3 regions of the Streptomyces sp. NPDC001941 genome follow, and region 2 is predicted to be linked to each of the others. Evidence: riboswitches for the same ligand, from Rfam matches in the RefSeq annotation. Region 2 holds a riboswitch; each other region holds the start of a gene.
What was found. A riboswitch is a leader RNA that binds a small molecule or an ion and turns the genes downstream of it on or off. The one in region 2 is predicted to bind cobalamin.

Region 1: linked by a shared signal. The riboswitch ahead of ABT160_RS14380 (energy-coupling factor ABC transporter permease) and the one ahead of ABT160_RS09385 (prenyltransferase/squalene oxidase repeat-containing protein) in region 2 are both predicted to bind cobalamin.
Region 3: linked by a shared signal. The riboswitch ahead of ABT160_RS34125 (ribonucleoside triphosphate reductase) and the one ahead of ABT160_RS09385 (prenyltransferase/squalene oxidase repeat-containing protein) in region 2 are both predicted to bind cobalamin.

What each region holds. Positions count from the first base shown of each region.
Region 1 covers NZ_JBEOYE010000016.1:61,056-68,605, forward strand. The annotation lists gene ABT160_RS14355 (PadR family transcriptional regulator) at 1-218, opposite strand, end outside; gene ABT160_RS14360 (oxidoreductase) at 324-2,339, opposite strand; gene ABT160_RS14365 (energy-coupling factor ABC transporter ATP-binding protein) at 2,463-3,320, opposite strand; gene cbiQ (cobalt ECF transporter T component CbiQ) at 3,320-4,078, opposite strand; gene ABT160_RS14375 (energy-coupling factor ABC transporter substrate-binding protein) at 4,078-4,455, opposite strand; gene ABT160_RS14380 (energy-coupling factor ABC transporter permease) at 4,452-5,162, opposite strand; cobalamin riboswitch at 5,193-5,392, opposite strand; gene ABT160_RS14385 (PTS-dependent dihydroxyacetone kinase phosphotransferase subunit DhaM) at 5,458-5,859, opposite strand; gene dhaL (dihydroxyacetone kinase subunit DhaL) at 5,856-6,461, opposite strand; gene dhaK (dihydroxyacetone kinase subunit DhaK) at 6,527-7,519, opposite strand.
Region 2 covers NZ_JBEOYE010000008.1:51,948-59,497, reverse strand. The annotation lists gene ABT160_RS09400 (energy-coupling factor transporter transmembrane component T) at 1-1,057, opposite strand, end outside; gene ABT160_RS09395 (hypothetical protein) at 1,061-1,948, opposite strand; gene ABT160_RS09390 (prenyltransferase/squalene oxidase repeat-containing protein) at 1,945-4,704, opposite strand; cobalamin riboswitch at 4,985-5,128, shown strand; gene ABT160_RS09385 (prenyltransferase/squalene oxidase repeat-containing protein) at 5,248-6,648, shown strand; gene ABT160_RS09380 (sensor histidine kinase) at 6,671-7,550, opposite strand, start outside.
Region 3 covers NZ_JBEOYE010000070.1:34,208-41,757, forward strand. The annotation lists gene ABT160_RS34120 (serine hydrolase domain-containing protein) at 1-1,042, shown strand, start outside; cobalamin riboswitch at 1,213-1,362, shown strand; gene ABT160_RS34125 (ribonucleoside triphosphate reductase) at 1,409-3,196, shown strand; gene ABT160_RS34130 (anaerobic ribonucleoside-triphosphate reductase activating protein) at 3,193-3,783, shown strand; gene ABT160_RS34135 (GNAT family N-acetyltransferase) at 3,809-4,342, opposite strand; gene ABT160_RS34140 (flavoprotein) at 4,483-5,061, shown strand; gene ABT160_RS34145 (carboxymuconolactone decarboxylase family protein) at 5,150-5,620, shown strand; gene ABT160_RS34150 (serine hydrolase domain-containing protein) at 5,758-6,873, shown strand; gene ABT160_RS34155 (DUF4230 domain-containing protein) at 6,907-7,550, opposite strand, start outside.

The DNA of each region.
Region 1 (7,550 bases), on a different contig from region 2:
GCCAGCACCTCGTACTCCTTGCGGCCGCCCCGGACGGGGGCGGCCGGCGGCAGCGCCCGGATCAGCCCGGCGCCCTCCAGCCTGCCCAGCTCGCGGTAGATCTGCTGGTGCGTGGCCGACCAGAAGTAGCCGATGGACTTGTCGAAGCGCCGGGTCAGTTCCAGGCCCGAGGACGGCTTCTCCAGGAGGGCGGTCAGGATGGCGTGCGGGAGAGACATGAGCGCATCCTAGGAACCGCCCCGGCCGGAGCACGACGGACCGGAGGCGGCGACGGTGCGGACCGGATCGCGGGCGCGGTCCGCACCGCGCCGCCTCCGGACCAGTCAGAGCGTGGCGGCCAGCCGGGTGCCCTGGTCGATGGCGCGCTTGGCGTCCAGCTCGGCCGCGACGTCGGCGCCGCCGATCAGGTGCGCGGCGCGACCCCGGGCGACCAGCTCGTCGTACAGGTCGCGGCGCGGTTCCTGCCCGGTGCACAGCACCACGGTGTCCACTGGCAGCACGGTCGACTCCCCGCCGACGCTCAGGTGCAGCCCCGCGTCGTCGATCCGCTCGTACGTCGCTCCGGCGACCATGGTCACGCCCCGGTGGCGCAGCTCGGTGCGGTGGATCCAGCCGGTCGTCTTGCCGAGGCCGGCGCCCACCTTGGACGTCTTGCGCTGGAGCAGGTGCACCTGGCGCGGGGGAGCGGGCCGCTCGGGCGCGCGCAGGCCGCCGCGCTCCTGGTAGGAGGTGTCCACGCCCCAGGAGCGGAAGTAGGTCTCCGGGTCCTGGGAGGCGCCGTCGCCCGCGTCGGTGAGGAACTCGGCCACGTCGAAGCCGATGCCGCCGGCGCCCAGCACCGCGACCCGCTCGCCGACCTCGGCGCCGCCGCGCAGCACGTCCAGGTAGCCGACGACGCTGGGGTGGTCCACGCCCTCGATCCCCGGCACCCGCGGGGTGACGCCGGTGGCGACCACCACCTCGTCGTAGCCGTCCAGGTCGTCCGCCGAGACCCGGTGCTCCAGCTTGACGTCCACGCCGAGGAGTTCGAGCTGCGTGCGGTAGTAGCGCAGGGTCTCCTCGAACTCCTCCTTGCCGGGCACCCGCTTGGCCACGTTGAGCTGGCCGCCGATCTCGGCCGCGGCCTCGAACAGCGTGACGGCGTGGCCGCGTCCGGCCGCCGAGACCGCGCAGGCGAGTCCGGCGGGCCCGGCGCCGACCACCGCGACGCGCTTGGCGCGCCGGGTGGGGGACAGGACCAGCTCGGTCTCGTGGCAGGCGCGCGGGTTCACCAGGCAGGAGGTGATCTTCATGCTGAACGTGTGGTCCAGGCAGGCCTGGTTGCAGCCGATGCAGGTGTTGATCGTGTCGGCCCGGCCCCCGGCGGCCTTGGCCACGAAGTCGGGGTCGGCCAGGAAGGGGCGGGCCATCGAGACCATGTCCGCGCGTCCGTCGGCGAGCAACTGCTCGGCGACCTCGGGGGTGTTGATGCGGTTGCTGGTGATCAGCGGGACCGACACCGCGCCCATGATCTTCTTCGTCACCCAGGAGTAGGCGCCGCGCGGCACCGAGGTGGCGATCGTCGGGATGCGCGCCTCGTGCCAGCCGATGCCGGTGTTGATCAGGGTGGCCCCGGCCGCTTCGATGCCCTTGGCCAGCTCCACGACCTCGTCCAGGGTGGAGCCGCCGGGCACCAGGTCCAGCATGGAGAGCCGGTAGACGATGATGAAGTCCCGGCCCAGCCGCTCGCGGGTGCGGCGCACGATCTCCAGCGGCAGCCGGGTGCGGTTCTCGTAGGAGCCGCCCCAGCGGTCGGTGCGGTGGTTGGTGGCGGCGGCGATGAACTCGTTGATCAGATAGCCCTCGGAGCCCATGATCTCGACGCCGTCGTACCCGGCGGAGCGGGCCAGCTCGGCGGCCCGCACGAAGTCCTCGATGGTCGCCTCGACCTCGTCGTCGGTGAGCGCGTGCGGCGGGAAGGGGCTGATGGGGGCCTGTACGGCGCTGGGGGCGACCAGGTCGGCGTGGTACGCGTACCGCCCGAAGTGCAGGATCTGCATCGCGATCCGGCCGCCCTCGGCGTGCACCGCGTCGGTGATCACGCGGTGCTGCGCGGCCTCCTCGGCGGTGGTGAGCTTGGCGCCGCCCTCCCAGGGGCGTCCCGCCTCGTTGGGGGCGATGCCGCCGGTCACGATGAGCCCGACGCCGCCCCGGGCGCGCTCGGCGTAGAAGGCGGCCATCCGCGCGAAGCCGTTCTCGGCCTCTTCGAGCCCGACGTGCATCGAGCCCATCAGGACGCGGTTGGGCAGGGTGGTGAAGCCGAGGTCGAGCGGGCTCAGCAGATGCGGGTACGCGGACATGGGGGCGCCTCCTCGGGCCGGGGTCGTTCCAGTTCTAGTCGACCCCGCCGAGGTTGTGCAACTAGTTGCATAAGGGTGGCCGAGTGAGCTGCGCTACTCCCCGGTAGCCCACTGCTGCCCGCCTCAGGCCCGCGCCCCCGCCGCCCAGCGCGCCAGCTCCTCCGGCGTGCGCGGCCCCGCCTCGCCCGCCGCGAGCAGCCCCCGCGCCCGCAGCGCCTCCTCCACCGCCAGGCCCCACGGCCGCCGCAGCCGCGCCGCCGCCAGCAGCCCGGCGTCCGCGAGCACCTCGGCCACCGGCCCGGTGCGCACCCCCGAGGGCCCCAGCACCGCCGCCTCGTCCGCCCAGCGCAGCGCCAGGTCCACGTCGTGCGTGGCCATCAGCACCGTGGTGCCCGAATCCCGCAGCCGCCCCAGCACCTCCAGGAGCCGCTCCTGCCCGTCCGGGTCGAGCCCGGCCGTCGGCTCGTCCAGGACCAGCAGGCCGGGGCGCATCGCCACCGCCCCCGCGATCGCCGCACGCTTGCGCTGCCCGTACGACAGCAGGTGCGTCGGCCGGTCCGCGAGCGCCGTGATGTCCAGCGCCGCCAGCGCCCCGGCCACCCGCTCCCGCACCTCCGCCTCGGGCACCCCCAGGTTCAGCGGCCCGAACGACACGTCCTGCGCCACCGACGCGGCGAACAGCTGGTCGTCCGGGTCCTGCACCACCAGCTGCACCGCGGTGCGCAGCCGGGTCAGCCCCTTGCGGTCGTACGTCACCTCGCGCCCCGCGCAGCGCAGCACCCCGCTCCCGCACCGCAGCCCGCCGCTGAGCAGCCGCAGCAGCGTCGTCTTGCCGCTGCCGTTGCGCCCGAGCAGCGCCGTCGACCGGCCCGCGGGCACCGCGAAGTCGACGCCGCTGAGCACGGCCGGTCCCTCCTCGTAGGCGAAGCCCGCCCCGACGAGTTCCACCACGGGGGGCGCGCCAGCCGTCTCGGCCGTCATCAGGGGGACCCTTCCAGTACGAGTTGCAGGACCAGGCTCAGGGCGACGACGCCCGCGAGCAGCGCGGCGCTCGCCGCGAGGAACCGGCGCGAGACCCGCGCCTCGGGCACCAGCACCCGCAGCGTCCCGTCGTAGCCGCGCCCGGCGAGCCCCGTCTGCAGGCGCTGGGCCCGGTCGAAGGCCCGGACGAACGCGGTGGCGGTGAGCCCGGCCAGCGAGCGCCAGGCCGCCGCCCGGGTGGTGGCCCCGAGCCGGGCGGCCTGCGCCTGGCGGATCCGCGCCACCGCGTCGAGCAGCAGGAACGAGATCCGGTACATCACCAGCGCCACGTCCACCACCGGCGCGGGCACCCCGGCGCGCACCAGCCGGGGCAGCACGTCCGAGACGGGCGTGGTGAACGCGAAGAGCAGCACCCCCAGCGAGGCCGCCGAGGTGCGCAGCAGCAGCTGGCCTGCGTGCGCCGGGCCGTCCGGGGCGAGCGTCACGAACCCGCCCGCCCCGCCGACCTGGAACAGCAGCGGCACCGCGCCGGTCACGCAGAAGCCCAGCGGCACCCGGAACGCCCGCCACAGCAGCCGGGGCGCCACCCCCGCCGGTCCGAGCAGCACCGCCAGGGTGGCCGCCGCGACCAGCGGGGCGCCGGGCCACGGCGGCAGGCAGACCGCGGCGAGCGTCAGGCCGAGCCCGAGGACGGCCTTCTCCAGCGGGTGGCGGCGGCGCCAGCGGTTGCCGTGCGCCGCCGCGTCGATCGGCAGCATCAGGAGGAAGCCGGGCTGCCGTCGGCCGCGGGACCGGCGACCTCGTGCCCCTCGCCGTCCGCCGGGCCGGCCAGCGCCCGCGCCTCGCCCTGGCGGCGGCCGCGCCGCAGCCCGAAGTAGTAGGCGAGGACGCCCGCGCCGAGCGCGGCCTGGAGGGCAAACAGCGCCGACTCGATCTCGCCGGACGGCGGTTCGTACAGCGGCGAGAACCAGGGCTCGTAGTCCGGCTCCAGCTCGGTGATGGCCGTCTCCGCCTGCGCGTCGGCGCCGGCGAACGGCTCCTCCTTGTGGTCGCCCAGGCCCAGCGCCAGCGGCAGCACCGCCAGCGCGGCCACGACCAGGAGCAGCAGCGTGTTGATCTTCGCGTTGCGGCTCACCGGGCCACCGCCTCGGGCTCGGCGGGAGCGCCCTTGCGGCCCGCACCGGTCAGCAGCACGCCGAGCCGGGTCAGTTCGCCCTTGCTCGACTGCACCAGCAGCCGCATCACCAGGACGGTGAGCAGGCCCTCGCTCACGGCCAGCGGGATCTGGGTGAGCGCGAAGATCGACCCGAACTTGCCCAGCGAGCCCAGGAAACCGCCGGCCGGGTCGGGGAACGCCAGCGCCAGCTGCACGCTGGTGACGCAGTACGTGGACAGGTCCGCGACGAACGCGCCGAAGAACACCGTCACCATCAGCGGCACGTCGAACCGCCGCAGCAGCCGGTACACGCCGTAGCCGGCCCAGGGCCCCACGATCGCCATCGAGAAGGCGTTGGCGCCCAGCGTGGTCAGCCCGCCGTGCGCCAGCAGCAGCGCCTGGAACAGCAGGGTCACCGTGCCGAGCACCGCCATGATCGGCGGCCGGAACAGGATCGCGCCGAGCCCCGTCCCGGTCGGGTGCGAACAACTACCCGTCACCGAGGGAATCTTGAGCGCGGAGAGGACGAAGGTGAAGGCGCCCGAGGCGCCGAGCAGCAGGGTGGACTCCGGGTTCGCCCGGACCTCGCGGGTCAGGTTCCGCACGCCGTGGACGACGAACGGCGCGGCGGCGGCGCCCCAGGCGGCCGCGTGCAACGGGGGCAGGTAGCCCTCGGCTATATGCATGGGTGAGTGAGACCTCTCCAGCACCTCGTGGATGGACAACGCGCCCTGGCCGGTCTCCTGGCTGACGGTGTTTCCGCCCGGCTCCGCCTTCCCAAACGCCCCGGGCGGTCACCCGGGGCGATCCAGTGGCTCCCCGCGAGGGGGGATGGAGCCGGACCTCCCGATCACAGTGGCGAGGGCCGCACCGGTACTCCACCGGTTTCCCGTACACCAAGGCCCTGTGACACTAGTGCTCCCACCAGGCACATCACAACCCGCGCCGCTCCGGGCGCGGGTCGTGACCGCGTCCCGGGCCTCACGCCTTGCGGTAGTCGTACGCCTCCGTCGCCGCCGCCCCGACCGCCGCCAGGTCCGCGCCCGCCGACGCCGCGACCACCGCCGCGACCGCGCCCTCCACCAGCGGCGCGTCCACCAGCCGGGTCGATCCGGGCAGTTCGTCCCCGTCGGCGAGCAGCGCCTTCACGGTGAGGACCGCGCTGCCCAGGTCCACCAGCACCGCCACCCCGGCGCCCCGGTCCACCTCGGCCGCGGCCCGCGCGATCAGCTCCGCGCTGGTGCCGAGCCCGCCGTCCGCGGTGCCGCCCGCCGCCGCCACGGGCACCTCCGCGGCGCCGCCCGCCAGACCCCTGGCCAGCTCCGCGACGGCCGTCGCGACGGCGGCGCTGTGCGAGACGAGGACGATGCCCACCGGGTTCACGCGGCCTCCCCGGCGGTCCCGGCCAGCGCGGCGAGGAGCAGCGCGGCGGAGGTGGCCCCCGGGTCCTGGTGCCCGACGCTGCGCTCGCCCAGGTAACTCGCCCTGCCCTTGCGGGCCCGCAGCGGCACGGTGTCCGCCGCGCCCCGCCCGGCCGCGCCGGCCGCCGCGGCGAACGACTCGCCCAGCGCCTCGGCCGCCGGACCCAGCGCGTCCAGCATCGTCTTGTCCCCGGGCGCGGCGCCGCCCAGCTGGGCCACCGCGGCCACCCCGGCGGCGAACGCGGCCGCCAGCGCGGTGCGGTCCACCTCGGCCGCCTCGCCCAGCTCCTTGCCGGTGCGGCGCAGCAGCGTCCCGTACAGCGGACCCGACGCACCGCCCACCGTCGAGATCAACTCCCGCCCGGCCAGGGTGAGCACGGCCCCGGGCGTCGCGGGCTCCTCCCGCGCGAGCACGTCCGCCACGGCGGCGAACCCGCGCCGCAGGTTGCTGCCGTGGTCGGCGTCGCCGATCGCCGAGTCGAGCTCGGTCAGCCGGTCGGCCTCCCGGTCCACCGACGCGGCGACGGCGGTCAGCCAGCGGCGGAAGAAGTCCGCGTCCAGCACTGTCACTTCGGGCACTCCCACGATCCGCTCCGTTCCCCGTCCCGTCTTCCCGTCTCTTCCCGCCCTCAGCAGCCCCACCGCAGCGCGGGCGTGCGCACCGGCGCGTCCCACAGCCGCAGCAGCTCCTCGTCCACCGCGCACAGCGTCACCGAGCAGCCCGCCATGTCCAGCGAGGTCACGTAGTTGCCGACGAGGGTACGGGCGACGGGCACCCCGCGCTCGGTCAGCACCCGCTGCACCTCGGCGTTGAACCCGTACAACTCCAGTAGCGGCGTGCCGCCCATGCCGTTCACCAGGGCCAGCACCGGGCCGTCCGGGCGCAGGTCGTCGAGGACCGCGTCCACGGCGAAGTCGGCGATCTCGCGGGAGGTCATCATGGCCCGCCGCTCCCGGCCGGGCTCGCCGTGGATGCCGATGCCCAGCTCCAGTTCGCCCGCGGGCAGGTCGAAGGTGGGGCTGCCCTTGGCGGGCGTGGTGCAGGCGCCGAGCGCCACGCCGAAGCTGCGGGTGCGCTCGTTGACCCGCCGGGCGACCGCCTCGACCCGCTCCAGCGGCGCGCCCTCCTCGGCCGCGGCGCCCGCCAGCTTCTCCACGAACAGGGTGCCGCCGGTGCCGCGCCGGCCCGCCGTGTACAGGCTGTCGGCCACCGCCACGTCGTCGTCCACCAGGACCCGGGCGACCCGGACGCCCTCGTCCTCGGCGAGTTCGGCCGCCATGTCGAAGTTCAGCACGTCCCCGGTGTAGTTCTTCACCACGAACAGCACCCCCGCGCCGCTGTCCACCGCCGCGGCGGCCCGCACCATCTGGTCGGGCACCGGCGAGGTGAACACCTCACCGGGGCAGGCGGCCGACAGCATGCCGGGACCCACGAACCCGCCGTGCAGCGGCTCGTGCCCGGACCCGCCCCCCGACACCAGGGCCACCTTCCCGGCCACCGGGGCGTCCCGGCGGACCACCACCCGGCGCTCCACGTCCACCGTCAGCTCGGGGTGCGCGGCGGCCATCCCGCGCAGCGCGTCCGCGACGACGGTCTCCGGCACGTTGATGAGCATCTTCACGGAGTACCTCCAGGTGAGTGACTGCCCGCCC
Region 2 (7,550 bases):
GCCAGCTCAGCGGGTAGATCGACGGGTTGAGGGCGGCGGCGTCGAAGCCGGTGCCGGTGAACAGCAGCACGGCGGCGACCACGCCGCAGCCCGCCACCGCCCACTCGGCGGCCCGCCAGGGGTCGGGCCGGTACGTCGTACGGGACACCCGGCGCCCGCCGAGCCTGAGCCCCGCCACGCACAGCACGCCCCCGGCGGCCAGCGCGGGCAGCCCGAGCAGCGCCGGGGCCGTCGCGTCGAGCAGCCCGTACGCCCCCGCGCACAGGCCGCACATGCCGAGCAGCATCAGCGCACCGGTCAGCCGCCGGGACGCGGCGGTGGCGCTTCCCGTGCGCCCGTACCCGCGCGAGTCCATCGCCGACGCCAGCCTCAACGACCGCTCCAGGGCGTCCTCCAGGACCGGTACGACGATGCCGCGCAGCGCCCGCATCCCCTTGGCGCGGCCCGCCCGCAGCCGCCGGGCGCGGTGCACCCGCTGGACGCTCTGCACCAGCTGCGGGGCGACGCTGATCGACACGGTGACGGCGACCCCGAGCTCGTACAGCGCCCCGGGCAGTACGCGCAGCGCCCGCTTGGGGTTGGCCAGCGTGTTCGCCGCGCCGATGCAGCACAGCATGCAGGCCAGCCGCAGCCCGTCCACGGCGGAGGACAGCACCGCCTCCAGCGAGACCGGTCCGCCGATCCGGATCCCCGCGTACCAGTCCGGCGTGGGGAGGTGCGGCAGGGAGAAGAGGAAGTGGTCGTCCGGGGTGATCCCGGTGGCGAAGACCGCGCGGAAGACCACCCGGATCGCCACCACCGTCAGCGCCAGGTACAGGTAGTACACGAAGCCGCGCGCCCAGGGCGCCTCGGTGCGGCGTGCGGTGATCACGTAGCCGAGGACGGCCAGGACGAGGAAGAGCAGCAGCGGGTTGTTGGTGCGGCTGACGGCGGTCGCGAGCGCCAGCGCCCACACCCACCAGGCCACCGGGTGCAGGGTGCGCGGCAGCCTGCGGGCGCCCCGGCCGGGCGCGGGCCCGGCCGGGACGGTGCGGGTCCGCGAGGCGGTGGTGGCCACCGGCTACTCCGAGGGCCTGCGGCGCGCGGAGTACACGGCCGCGCCGCCGATCAGCGCGATCAGCGCGACGCCGCCGACCACGGGCAGCACCGAGCCGCTGTCGTGCGGCGCGGCGGCAGCGGGCGCCGCGTCGACGACCTTCGCTTCCCGGCTCGGCGCGGCCACGGCGGGCGCGGAGGCGCTGGGGGAGGGGGACGGCGGCGGGGACGGGGAGGCGCTGACGGGGGCGGACGTGGACGCGGACGCGGACGGGCTCGGGGTCGCGCTCGTACGCTCCGGGGCCGGGCCGGTGTTCACGCCCGGCGGCAGCGGGTCGGCCTCGCGGGTCTGCTCGGGGCGCAGCGTCTTCCCGCCCGTGGGACGGGAGTTGTGGGCGCGCAGCTGGTCCGGGGTGAGCGTGGGGCGGCCTTCCGTGCCCTCGACGTTCGTACCGCCGAAGATCCACAGGTCGACGCTGCCCGGCTTGGGCTTGTAGAGCATCGCGCCGAGCTGGCTGTAGGTCCAGCTGTTCTGCCCGGGGTCGGCGTGCCAGTACGACCAGTACGCCGACGCGGGCGGCGTGAGCACGCAGTCCTCCTGCGACGGCGGCGGGAACTGCTTGCCGCCCTGGTGACCGCTGTAGCCGATGCGGCAGATGAACGCCGGGCCGTCGTGCCCGGTGCCGGTGGTGCGCCAGCCGCCCTGGTTGAGCAGCTCGTAGCCGGTGGTCGGGGTGGTGCCGCAGGAGCGCATCACCGGGCCGCCCCACCGCCCGAAGTCGACCGCGAGGACCGCGCCCGACGACGTGGTGCACCGGCCCATCGGCTGGGGCGCGGCGGACGCCGTGCCGGTCGTGGCGGTGAGGGCGCCGAGGGTCAGGGCGAGCGCGCCGAGTGCGCGCGGGGCCCTCACCGGTGGCTCCCGGCGGTGCCACGGCGGCGTACGGCGACGACCGTGCCGCAGCCCGCGAGCGTGAGGACGAGCGCGGCCAGGGCGGTGCCCCACACAGGGGCGCCGGTGGCGGCCAGGTCGCCCGAACCGCCGTCAGGGGTAACGATGTTGGGCGAGCCGCCGCCGCTCGGGGCCGGTGCCGGGTCGTCCGAGCCGGGGCGCGGCGTGGTGCCCGAGAGGTCGCGGTGGAGGGTGCCGAAGGAGGTGCCGAACGCGCCGCCCAGGGCCTGGGTGGAGGCGCGCACGTCCGAACCGCGCTGGCCGTCGGCGGCGACGTTGAACCCGCCGTCCGCGTTCTGCTGCTTCTTCAGGAAGAGGCGGGCCTTCCTGATCTGCGCGCCGTACTTCCCCGCGTCCAGGGACAGGCCCTGGACGGCGAGGCCGGCGGAGTTGACCGAGTTGCCCGACGCGCCCGGGAAGCCGCCGTCCGCGAGCTGCCGGGACGCGATCCAGGCCAGGGCCTTGTCGACCGCCGCCCGTGACGCCGCGTCCTGGTCGAGGTCCAGGGCCATGGCCGCCATCGCGGTGGAGTCGACCTCGGAGTCGCCGGTCGACGGCACCAGGCTGGGCCAGGCGCCCGAGGCGTGCTGGAGCGAGCGCAGGAAGGCCAGCGGCCCGGCGGCCGCCGCCGTCTCGCCCGCCCGCTGCTGGGCGATCACGCCGAGGGACTGGGCGAACACCGAAGGGGCGTACCGGTAGGCGCCCTTGGCGGGGCAGCTGCGGTCCGGGGCCTTGCTGGGTGCCGCGCAGGTCGCCCCGGCGAGGGCGGCGACCAGGTCGTGCCCCGCGAAGTTCCGGGGGTCGCGTCCGACGGACTGGGCGAGCACGGCGAGCTTGCCGATCGAGCCGCCCGCCGCGTGCGAAGTCCCCACGCCGGTCCAGTCGTTGACGGTGCGCGCGGTCGGCCGCGTGGCGTCCGTGCCCTGCTGGTCCAGGAAGTCGACCACGCCGCGCAGCGTCGCGTCGTCGCTGCCCGTGGCGGCGAGCGCGTACGCGCCGTCGATGGTCAGGCCGAAGTCGGCGAAGCCGGTCCCGGCCACGTTCTCGTAGTAGTGCCCCTGCCGCAGGCGCTGTCCGTCGGTGAGGAAGGCGGTGGCCCTGGCCACGTCAGGGCCCTGGCCCGGCTCCCACGGCGGCTTCGGCACGCCGGTGGGCTTCGTGGTCGGCCCGGGCGTCTTCGTGGGGGGCGGCGTCGGGGTGGGCTCCGGGTCGGGCTTCTTCGTGGTCAGCGTGGCCAGGCTGGTGCGCGCCCCGGCCACGACCGCCGCCCAGGTGGGATACGGCTCCGGGTCGGCGGCGCCCTCGTCGAAGCCGAAGCCGCCCGCCTTCGTCTGCTGCCGCGACAGCCAGGAGACGGCCGCGTCGGCGCGCATGGTGTCGCCCAGGATCCGCAGGACCTGCGCGGACCTGCCGGTGGAGCCGACGTCGCCGGTCTCCACGCCCGCGTACGCGCCGAACGCGCCGGTCTTCAACTGGGCCTTGTACAGGGCCTTCCGCGCCCTGGCGACCGCGTCGCCGCTCACGTTCGCCGTGTGCAGCGCGATCATCGCGTAGGGCGTGGTGGCCGGGTCGCCGTAGGTGCAGGCGTCGCCGTCGCGCACCAGGGTCGGGCTGAAGCCACCGTCCTTGCACAGGTGCGCGGCGATCCGGGCGAGTGACTCGGCGGGCGGGGCGATCTTCGCTCGCAGCAGCGCGAGCACGGCCAGGGACTGGGTCTCGACGTCGCCGACGTCGGAGAAGTCGCCCTTGCCCACGCACGGCGCGACACCGGCGCCGGTGGTGCAGACGGTCCCGGCCAGGTCGCCCGCCACGTCGTGCCCGCCGAAGTCGCGCGGGTCGCGCCCGGTGCTCGCCGCGAGCAGCGCGGCCAGCGCCGCGTTGCCCACCGACGGGGGCTGCCTGACGCCCTGCGGGTAGACGAACTCCTCGACGTGGTCGGCGAGGTAGCGCGTCATCTTCTCGACGGTCGCGCTGCCGCCCTCGCCTGCGGCCAGGGCCAGCGCCGTCTGGGCCGTCTGGTAGTAGTTCGGCGCCTCGGCGCCCTCGTCCTGGACGTAAGTGCCGTTGGTCAGGCGGGTCTTGAGCCAGGCGGAAGCGTCCTTCAGCTTGACCTCGCCCGGGGGGACGACGGGCGGGGTGTCGCCCGGGGCGACACCGCCGGGCCGCACGGCGGAGGGCGGGAAGGAGGGCTCGCCCCCGCCGCCACCCGGCTTCGTACCGCCGTACACCCACGCCTCGACCGAGCCGTCCTTCGGCTTATGGGCCATCGCGCCCAGCGGGCTGTAGGTCCAGAAGTCCTGGCCGGGCGGGGCGGTCCAGTACGACCAGTACGCGGCCGCGGGCGGCGTGAGCCCGCACGCCTCCTTGTCGGGGGTGGGGTACTGGCGGCCCCCGTCGAAGTCCGTGTGGCCCAGGCGGCAGATGAACGCGGGCCCGTCGTGCTCGGTGCCCGCCGTCGTGAACCCGGCCTCGTGCAGCAGGTCGTAGCCGGTGGTCGGGGTGGCGTCGCAGCCGCGCACCACCGTGCCGCCCCAGTCGCCGAAGTCCACCGCCACGACCGCGCCCTTGGTGGCCGTGCACGCGCCCAGGGGATCGGCTGCCGCCGGAGCGGCCTGGGCGAGCAGCAGCGCACCCCCGCCCACCGTCGTCACGGCGGCGCACAGCAGCGCGAGCAGGCGTCTGCCCCCGCTCCTGGCCGAACCCCTTGCGTTGCCCACCGAAAGCACCGAAAGCCCCCTGCGTCGTCCGCAGCGGAGCACGCATGGCTGGCCACCCGGTCCTCGCAGGGGACGGGGGAGTGCGGGCCGAACCACGCCGTAGTCCGCGACGGCGTCTGTTGCGTAGCGTTCAGCGCGGGTAATCCGGCTCGTCGGGCGGGTGTGGAGACATCCGCCTGACCTACGGTTGCGGGTCAGCGCCGGGATTCGACCGGCTTCCCCCGTGAACTGAACGAAGAATCGGGCGCATTGGAACACGGGAGCGAACGGAGCGTCAAGGCGCGTGCGCGACCTGCGATGTTCGGGTAGCCTCCCGGCTTGCCGAATGGGGGAATCTGGTGCGAACCCAGAGCTGACGCGCAGCGGTGTGGACCGGTGGGGAGCCGGTACGAGCCCGAATGCCCACGCGGCACGACACCACGGAAGTCGAACCACGCGCTTGGACGACGACCTCGTGCCGCCCGCACGCGCTCCCGCACGCCGTCACGGCCGGGACCCGCGAGGGAGGCGCCGGTCGGCGTCCCCTGATTCCGGGAGCCCGCCATGACCGCCACCCGTACCGTCCCCGCCCGTCGCGCCCTGCGCCTCGCCGTGCCCGCCGCCCTGGGCGCACTCGTCCTCACGGCCGTGCCCGCGAGCGCGACCTCCACGCCCGCGCAGATAGCGACCTCCAAGTCGACGGGCGTCAGCTACCTCAGATCCCTCCAGGCCGCCGACGGCTCCTACGCGGGCTCCGGCCTGTCCAACGAGTGGGCCTTCTCCGCCTTCGCCGCCGCCGGGACCGCCGCCGTCGACGTCACGCCCGGCGGCGACGCCACCAAGAACGCCCGCACCGTCTACCGCAACCTGCTCACCGGGTCGGCCTGGCCCGGCGGCTCCCCGGTCGTCACCGACTACGAGCGCGGCGCGATCAACGCGTACTCCGCGGGCGTCGACCCCGCCCGGGTCTCCGCGAGCCGCAACCTGATCGCCGACATCTACGGCTACTACCAGAGCGCCGAGCCCGGCTACTGGGGCGCGTCCGCCAACTTCAACGGCACCGTCTTCGGCCTCATCGCCCTCGCCGGGGCGAAGACCCAGGGCGGCGCCCAGCGCGTCCCGCAGGCCCTGCTCGCCACGTCGGTCGCCACCGTGCGCGCCAACCAGCACGACGACGGCGGCTGGAACTACAGCAAGGCCGAGGGCGACCCCGCCAAGCTCGCAGCCGCCAGCGACATCGACATGACCGGCGCCGCCATGGCCTCGCTCTGCACCGCCGGCGTGCCCAACACCGACCTGGCCGTCACCAAGGCCAAGGCGTTCCTCAAGTCCAAGCTGATCAACACCTCGGGCGCCTTCGACGCGATGTTCGGCGTCAACACCGACTCCAACGGCTGGGCCGTCTCCGGTCTCAACGCCTGCGGCATCAACCCGCAGACCGGCGACTTCCTCACCAAGGCCGGCAAGACGCCGGTCGACTTCCTGATCGCCCAGCAGTTCAAGCCCGGCGGCGGCTTCAAGTACCTCCCGAGCGACACCAGTCCGTCCGCCTACGCCTCCATCGACGGCCTGCGCGCCGTCGCGGGCGGCGGCTTCATCGCCGCGCCGCCCGCGCCGACCACGGCGGGCGCCCCGCAGTGGGCCGCCACCACCGCCTTCACCCCGGGCACGGCCACCCGCCTCGCCCTCACCGTCGACAACGGCACCACGCTCAAGGTCTGCGCGGTCACCTTCACCCCGACCGCCGCCACGACCACGCTCGGCACCGTCCTCGACGCGGCCACCGGCTGCGTCACCTCGGTCAACCCGGCCAGTGGGAGCGGCACGATCACGGCCGTCAACGGCACGGCGAACAGCGGTGGTTCGACGTGGAAGTCGAGCGTCGACGGGGCCGGCGCGATCGCCGCGTCGCGCGGCACGGTGATCAACGCCGGTGACACCATCGCCCTGAAGTACGGCAGCTGAGGCCGGGGCCGCCCGTCCGGGGTCACCCCCCGGACGGGCCGGCCGCGTCCTCCGCCGTGTCCTCCAGTGCGTCCGCCTCCGTGCCCTGCGCGGGCAGGACCAGCGTCGCCACCGCCCCGCCCGCCGGATCGTTCGCCAACTCAAGACGTGCGCCGATCACGTGTGCCTGGCCCGTCGCGATGGTCAGCCCGAGCCCGTGCCCGTGGCCGCGCTCGGCCGCGCCCGTGCGGAAGCGCTGCGGGCCGTGCTCCAGGATCTCCGCGGGGAACCCGGGCCCGCCGTCCCGCACCACCACCCGCACCCCCTCGACGGTGACCCGCACCGGGGCGCCGCCGTGGCGGTGGGCGTTGACCACCAGGTTGCCGACGATGCGGTCCAGGCGGCGCGGATCCGTGCGCACCACCGGCTCGCCCACCACGTCCACCCGCGCGTCCAGGCCCGTCCGCCGCACCGAGTCCGCCACCAGCTCGCCCAGCGGCACCGGCTGCGCGTCCGCCCGCTCCGCGCCCGCGTCGAGCCGCGAGACCTCCAGCAGGTCGTCGACCAGGCCGCGCAGCACCCGCACCCGGTCCTGGACCAGCTCGGTCGCCTCGCCCTCGGGCAGCAGCGAGGACGCGGTGACCAGACCGGCCAGCGGGGTGCGCAGCTCGTGCGCGACGTCGGCGGTGAAGCGCTGCTCGGTGCGCAGCCGCTCCTGGAGCGCGTCGGCCATGTGGTCGACCGCCGAGGAGATCTCGCCGATCTCGTCCTTCCCGGCCCGCCCGCCGGTGCGCGCGTCCAGTTCGCCGTGCCGGATGCGGCGCGCGGTGCCCGCGACCCGGCGCAGCCTGCGCAGCACCAGCTCGGCGGCGAGCAGGGTGGAGGGCAGGACGACGGCGAGGGTGGCCACGGCGGCGTACCGC
Region 3 (7,550 bases), on a different contig from region 2:
CTGGAACCTGATCCCCGACGAGGACAACGAGACCCTCGCCGGGTTCGTCGAGCAGATGGACCGCCTGGAGGTCATCGCCGCCCCCGGTGAGCGCGCCTCCTACAGCCAGGCCGGCTACAACCTCGCGGGCCGCGTCATCGAGAACGTGACCGGCCTGCCCTACGAGCGGGCCGTGACCTCGCTCGTCCTGGAACCCGCCGGTCTGAGCAGCACCTTCTTCGACCTCGACGACGTCATCACCCGCAAGTACGCCGTCGGGCACGTCCGGGACGAGGAGGGGAGGCTGCGGGCGGCCACCCCGTGGAAGGCCTTCCGGGGCACCTCGCGCGCCAACAACCCCGGTGGCGGTGGCATCTCCACCGTCGAGGACCTGCTGAGCTGGGCCGAGTTCCACCTCGCCGACGGCGAGGGAGTCCTGCCCGCCGAGTCGGTGCGCGCCATGCGGGAGCAGACCGTGGAACTGCGGGCCAGCACCCTCGGCGACGGCTTCGGCATCTGCTGGTTCCTCAAGTGGATCGACGGTGTCCTGACGATCAGTCACGGAGGCTCCGGCAACGGTCAGTTCGCCGAACTCCTGATCGTTCCCGAGCGGAACTTCGCGGTGGTGTCCCTGTCCAACGCGGGCCCCGAGGGCTACCCGTTCAACCAGTCCGTGGTCCGCTGGGCCCTGGAGCACTACCTGGGCTTGGTCGAGCGCGACCCCGAGCCCGTCGCGTACGACGACGCGCGCTCCCGCGAGGTCGCCGGGCGCTACCAGAACGACGTGATGAACCTCGACATCGCCACCGACGGCGCGCGCCTCACCCTCGCCGTGGGCATCAAGCCCGAGGTCCGCTCCGCCTCCGACGCCGAGATGCCGCCGGACTACGCGGCCGAGCCGATGGGCTTCCTGCCCGCCGAGGGCGGCGGCGACGAGGCGGGGGACGAGTACGTGATCACCGAGGGCGGGCTGAAGGGGCAGCGGGGGTTCTTCACCCGGGACGCGGCGGGGCGGGTGACCGGGGTCGACCTGGCGGGGCGCCTCTTCACCCGTACGAGCTGACCGCCCGGGCGACGGGACCGTACCGCGCGACGGGACCGTACCGCGCGACGGGACCGAGCCCGACGGCGCGACCGAGCCCGACGACTGACCCTGGTCCCGGCCCTAAGTCCCGACCTGATGGACCGAAGTCACACAACATCTTCGGTCGGCATGTCGGACATGGCACCAGATGTAGTGTGACGGGCGTCGGTTCGTCGGGCGGCGCGCGCAGCGCCCCGACGAGGCAACAGGGAACCCGGTCGGATGCCGGGACTGCCCCGCAACGGTAGGGGCCGCACCCGCGGCCCGAGTCCGATACCTGCCGACGCCCTCCCCGCGTACACCTCCGGGGAGGACACACCCCGGACGCCTCGTGGGAGGGCCGACGTGACCAAGATCGACGCCGTGGCAGCGGTGACCGAGTACCTGGACCGCACCGACTGGCGGGTGAACGCCAACGCCAACCAGGGCTACTCGCTCGGCGGCCTCGTCCTCAACTCGGCGGGCAAGATGATCGCCAACTACTGGCTCGACGAGGTCTACCCGCCCGCCGTCGGCCGCGCCCACCGCGAGGGCGACCTGCACATCCACGACCTGGACATGCTCTCCGGCTACTGCGCGGGCTGGTCCCTGCGCACCCTGCTCACCGAGGGCTTCAACGGAGTCCCCGGCCAGATCGACTCCGCGCCGCCCAGGCACTTCGCCTCCGCCGCCGGACAGATCGTCAACTTCCTCGGCACCCTGCAGAACGAGTGGGCCGGCGCCCAGGCGTTCAGCTCCTTCGACACCTACATGGCGCCGTTCGTCCGCAAGGACGCCATGACGTACGCACAGGTCCACCAGTGCGTGCAGGAGATGGTGCACAACCTCAACGTGCCCTCCCGCTGGGGCACCCAGACCCCGTTCACCAACCTCACCTTCGACTGGACCTGCCCCGAGGACCTGCGCGCACAGGTCCCCGTCATCGGCGGCGAGGAGGCGGACTTCACCTACGGCGAGCTCCAGGCCGAGATGGACCTGATCAACCGCGCCTACATCGAGGTGATGACCCGCGGCGACGCCCGGGGCCGCGTCTTCACCTTCCCCATCCCCACCTACAACATCACCCGCGACTTCCCGTGGGAGAGCGACAACGCGCGGCGGCTGTTCGAGATGACCGCCAAGTACGGCCTGCCGTACTTCCAGAACTTCATCAACTCCGAGCTCAGCCCCGGCATGATCCGCTCGATGTGCTGCCGCCTGCAGCTGGACCTCACCGAACTGCTCAAGCGCGGCAACGGACTGTTCGGCAGCGCCGAGCAGACCGGATCGCTCGGCGTCGTCACCGTCAACTGCGCCCGCCTGGGCCATCTGCACCCGGGCGACGAGCCCGCCCTCCTCGCCGCCCTCGACCGGCTCCTCGAACTCGCCGTGGAGAGCCTGGAGATCAAGCGCGTCAAGGTCCAGGACCTCATCGACGACGGCCTCTACCCGTACACCAAGCGCTACCTGGGGACCCTGCGCAACCACTTCTCCACCATCGGCGTCAACGGCGTCAACGAGATGGTCCGCAACTTCACCGGCGACGCCCACGACCTCACCACCGACGAGGGCCACGCGCTCACCGTCCGCCTCCTCGACCACGTCCGCGCCCGCATGGTCGAGTTCCAGGAGCGCACCGGCCACCTCTACAACCTGGAGGCCACCCCCGCCGAGGGCACCACCTACCGGTTCGCCAAGGAGGACCGCCGCCGCCACCCCGGCATCCTCCAGGCCGGCACCGACGCCAACCCCTACTACACCAACTCCAGCCAGCTGCCCGTCGGTTGGACCGACGACCCGTTCGAGGCGCTGGAGCGCCAGGACGAACTCCAGGGCAAGTACACCGGCGGCACCGTGCTGCACCTCTACCTCTCCGAGCGCGTCTCCAGCGCCGAGGCCTGCCGCGAGCTGGTGCGACGCTCCCTGGAGCGCTTCTCGCTGCCCTACCTCACGGTCACCCCCACGTTCTCCATCTGCGCCGACCACGGCTACCTGGCGGGCGAGCACCCCCACTGCCCCACCTGCGGCTCCCCGTGCGAGGTGTGGACGCGGGTGATGGGCTACCACCGGCCGGTGTCCTCCTTCAACATCGGCAAGCGCGGCGAGCACGAGGAGCGCGTGCCGTTCCTGGAGCGGGCCGGAGCGCCCGCGTGATCCGGATCGGCGGCTGGGCCCGGCTGTCCACCTGCGACTGGCCGGGCCGCCTGGTCGCCACCGTGTTCTGCCAGGGTTGCCCGTGGCGCTGCGGCTACTGCCACAACCCGGAACTCCTCGACCCGCGCGTGCCCGCCGCCGTGTCCTGGGGCGCCGTGACGGTCCATCTGGCCCGGCGCCGGGGCCTGTTGGACGGCGTCGTCTTCTCCGGCGGCGAACCCCTCCTCCAGGCCGGGCTCGCCGACGCCGTGCGCCAGGCGCGTGCCCTCGGCTTCGCCGTGGGCCTGCACACCGGCGGCGCCTACCCCCGCCGGTTCGGGCAGCTCCTGGGGGAGGGGCTGCTCGACTGGGTCGGCTTTGACGTGAAGGCGCACCCGGAGGCGTACGAGAAGGTGACCGCGACCCCCAACAGCGCGTTCCCGGCGGCCCGTTCGCTCCGGCTGCTGCTCGACTCGGGGGTGCCGCACGAGGTCCGCACCACCGTCGACCCGGACCTGCTCGACGCGGCCGGGGTCACCGCCCTGCGGTCCTGGACCGAGCGGCAGGGCGTGCGCGGACACGTACTGAAGACGGCGCGGGCGGTCTGAGGCCCAGGGGGAGCCCCGACCGGGCTCAACTCCCTTCCGGAAGCACCCGCTTCTCCATCAGCGTGTACGACTTGCGCACGCCGCCGGGCTGCGGCTTGCCCTCCATCGTGCCCACCGCCCGGTAACCGGCGCGCAGGTAGTAGGAGTTGAGCCGCTCGTTGTCCGCGAGGCAGTCCAGGCGCACCAGTTCGCGCCCGGCCCGCGCCACCCGTTCCTCGGCGGCCCGCAGCAGGGCGCTTCCGGTGCCGGGCCGGGCGGTGCGCCGGTCCACCATCAGCCGGTGCACGTAGCCGGCCACCGGTGGGCGCGCGCCCCAGGCGGCCTCGTCGCTCCACCACAGCTCCCACGCGCCGACCGCCCGGGAGCCGTCCCGGGCGATCCAGATCTCGCCGTGCCCGAGCACCCGCCGGAAGTGGTCCTCGCCCAGCTCCCCGGGCTGCCACTGTCCGGTGATGCCCCGCTCCGCCATCCAGCGCGCGGCGCCGTCCCGCAACTCGACCAGGAACCCCAGGTCAGCGGCGTCGGCACGGCGGAAGTCGAGGTCGTTCGGTTCACTCACCCACCGATCGTCGCACGGGGCGGGGAGCGCGGCCGCCCGGCCCGATCCGAACGAAGGCCCTAGGATCCCGACCAGGGAACGCACCGGTCATCCGGTCTTCCGGGCAGGAGCGGGCACGCGGACGCGACGGGAGCTGGACGATGAGCGACGAGAACGGGCAGCCCTTTCCCCACGACAGCGGGCAGCCCTTCCCTCAGGAGCCTCACGGGCGCGGGCGGCCCTTCCTGTACGTGGTGGTGTGCGCGGCCGGAGTCGCCGTCGACGTCGCCGCCCTGATCACCGCCGCCCGGGAGCGTGGCTGGGACGTCGGCGTGATCGCCACGCCCAACGGCCTGGCCTTCATCGACGAGCAGGACGTCACCGCCCGCACCGGCTATCCCGTCCGCTCGGCGTGGCGCCGCCCCGGCGACCCGCGCCCGCTCCCGCCGCCCGACGCGATCGCGGTCGCACCGGCCACCTTCAACACGGTCAACAAGTGGGCGGCGGGCCTCGCCGACACCCTGGCGGTGGCCACCCTCTGCGAGGCGTACGGTCAGGGCGTGCCCACCGCCGTGCTGCCCCGCGTCAACGCCGACCTGGCCCGCCACCCCGCCTACCGCGAGAGCCTGGAGCGCCTGTCGGCCATGGGCGTCCTGATCGGCAAGGGCGACCCGTTCCGGTGGGAGGAGGTCCTGGAACTCCTGGACCCGCGGTTCGCGGAGCTGTCCCGAAGGGCGTGAGACGGGGGTCACACCGGAGCGTGTCACAACCCCGTGAGGCGATCCGTCATAGGGGTGTAACCAGCCGACACCACCGGAGGAGACCGCCGTGGAACCCCGCATCAACGCCTTCGCCAACCCCCTCGGCCCGAAGCTGATCAAGCACTTCAACGCGGCCGGCAAGGCCGTCGCCGACACCGCCCTGCCCGCCGCCGTCCAGGAGCTGGTGAAGATCCGGGCCAGCCAGATCAACGGCTGCGGCTTCTGCCTGGACATGCACACCAAGGACGCCGCCGCCGCGGGCGAGACGCCGGTGCGCCTCGCCCTCGTCGCCGCCTGGCGCGAGGCGACCGTCTTCACCGAGGCCGAGCGCGCCGCCCTGGAGCTGACCGAGGCGGGCACCCGCCTGGCCGACGGCGCGGGCGTCCCGGACGACGTCTGGGAGGGTGCGGCCAAGCACTACGACGAGGAGCAACTCCTCGCCCTGGTGGCCCTGATCGCCACGATCAACGCGTACAACCGCCTCAACGTCCTGCTGCGCAACCCGGCGGGCGACTACCAGCCGGGCCAGTTCGGCTGATCCGGAGGCCAGTTGGCCGCACCGCGGCGCCGTGCGGGCCGGGAGCTCGGGGGATGTTCCCGGACCCGCGCGGAGGTGCGGGGCGCCGGCCCGTAATCCGGTGGCCGCCCGGGCCGGGGCGGGATACGTTGGCGGGTATGGCCGAAATCCAGGGCAATTACGATGAGTTGTTCGCCCCCGTCGCCGACGCGTTCGCGGCGACCCTGGACGAGGGGGACACCGGCGGCTCCGTCGCCGTGTTCATCGGCGGGGAGCCCGTCGTCGACCTCTGGGGCGGGCACGCCGACGCCGCCCGCACCAGGCCCTGGCAGCGCGACACCCTCACCAACTGCTGGTCCGTCACCAAGACCATGACCGCCCTGTGCGCCCTGGTCCTGATGGACCGCGGCGAGCTCGACCCGGCCGCGCCGGTCGCCCGGTACTGGCCCGAGTTCGCCGCGGCCGGCAAGGACGGGGTGCTGGTGCGCCACCTGCTCTCGCACACCGCCGGGCTGCCCGACTGGGAGTGGCCCGTCGAGGAGCTGTTCGACTGGGAGGCCGCCACCGCCCGGCTCGCCGCCCGGGCCCCCCGCTGGGAGCCCGGCACCCGCGCCGGGTACCACTCGCTCACCCAGGGCTTCCTGGTCGGCGAGGTCGTGCGCAGGATCACCGGCCGCACCCTGGGCCGCCTCTTCGCCGACGAGCTCGCGGGCCCGCTCGGCGCCGACTTCCACATCGGGCTGCCCGCCGCGCACGACCCGCGCGTCGCCCTCGCCGTACCGCCGCCCGGGCGCGACGAGGAGTACACGGCGGGCGCCGCGAGCGACACCGCCGAGGAGTCCGGCACCGCGACGGCGCTGCGCGTACGCGACGGCAACAGCACCGCCTGGCGCCGCGCCGAGATCCCCGCCGCCAGCGGCTACGGCAACGCCCGCTCGGTCGCCCTGCTCCAGTCCCTGACCGCCTGCGGCGGCGAGGTCGGCGGCGTGCGCCTGCTCTCGCGGGCCGGGTCCGACCGGGCCCGCGAGGTGCAGTACGAGGGCGAGGACGTCGTCCTCGGCATGCCCGCGCGCTACGCCATGGGCTACGGCATGTTCGGCGACCGCAGCTACGGCTGGGGCGGCTGGGGCGGCTCGCTGGTCGCCGTGGACGTCGACGCGCGGATGGCCGTCGCCTACGTGACCAGCCAGATGCGCGAGCCCGCCGCCGACGCCCGCGGCATGGACCTGATCGGCGCCGCCTACGAAGGGCTCAAGCGGGCCGCCGCCGGATGAACAAGCCCTCTCCGAAACCACATTGACACTACGTCAGGCATAGGTCACCTTCACCGTCGTGAAGCCCAGGGAGCGCAGCAGCCCCTCCAGCATCCGGGTCGTGTTCTGCTCGGCCCGGGCCGTCAGCCGGCTCTCGTTCGCCGCGTCCGCGATGTGCTTCACGGCCAGCTGCTGGACGGCCTGCTCGCTGCCCGGGTTGTCGGAGAAGAAGTCCCCGAGCCGGTCGAGGAGCCCGCGCTGCTTGGACACCGTGTACGAGCGGTCCGGGTCCAGGGCGGGCTTGCCCAGCGCCGCGTGCGGCAGCCGCAGCGTCGCCGTCGTACGCCCCTCGTCCACGGTCACGTCCTTGTCCTTGACCCGACCGAGGTCCACGTACGCGTCGACGGTGCCCGCCCCCACGTACAGCGTCCGCGTCCCGCGCACCGCGTCGGGCAGCAGCTTGGCGTCCTTCTCCAGGTCCACGACCACCTGGAAGTTGCCCGACGCGGCGTCGTAGCGGCTGAGGTCCTGCACGGACTGCAGCAGGGTCGGCCCGGTCCGGTCGTTGGTGCGCGACCCCAGGAAGTCGTCGAGCCCCGGCACCAGCGACAGCTTCAGGCCCGCGAACAGCAGGGCCAGCACGAACGCCGCCGCCCCCACCGCCTTCACCCACCACGGCGTCCGCTGCCGCACGGGCC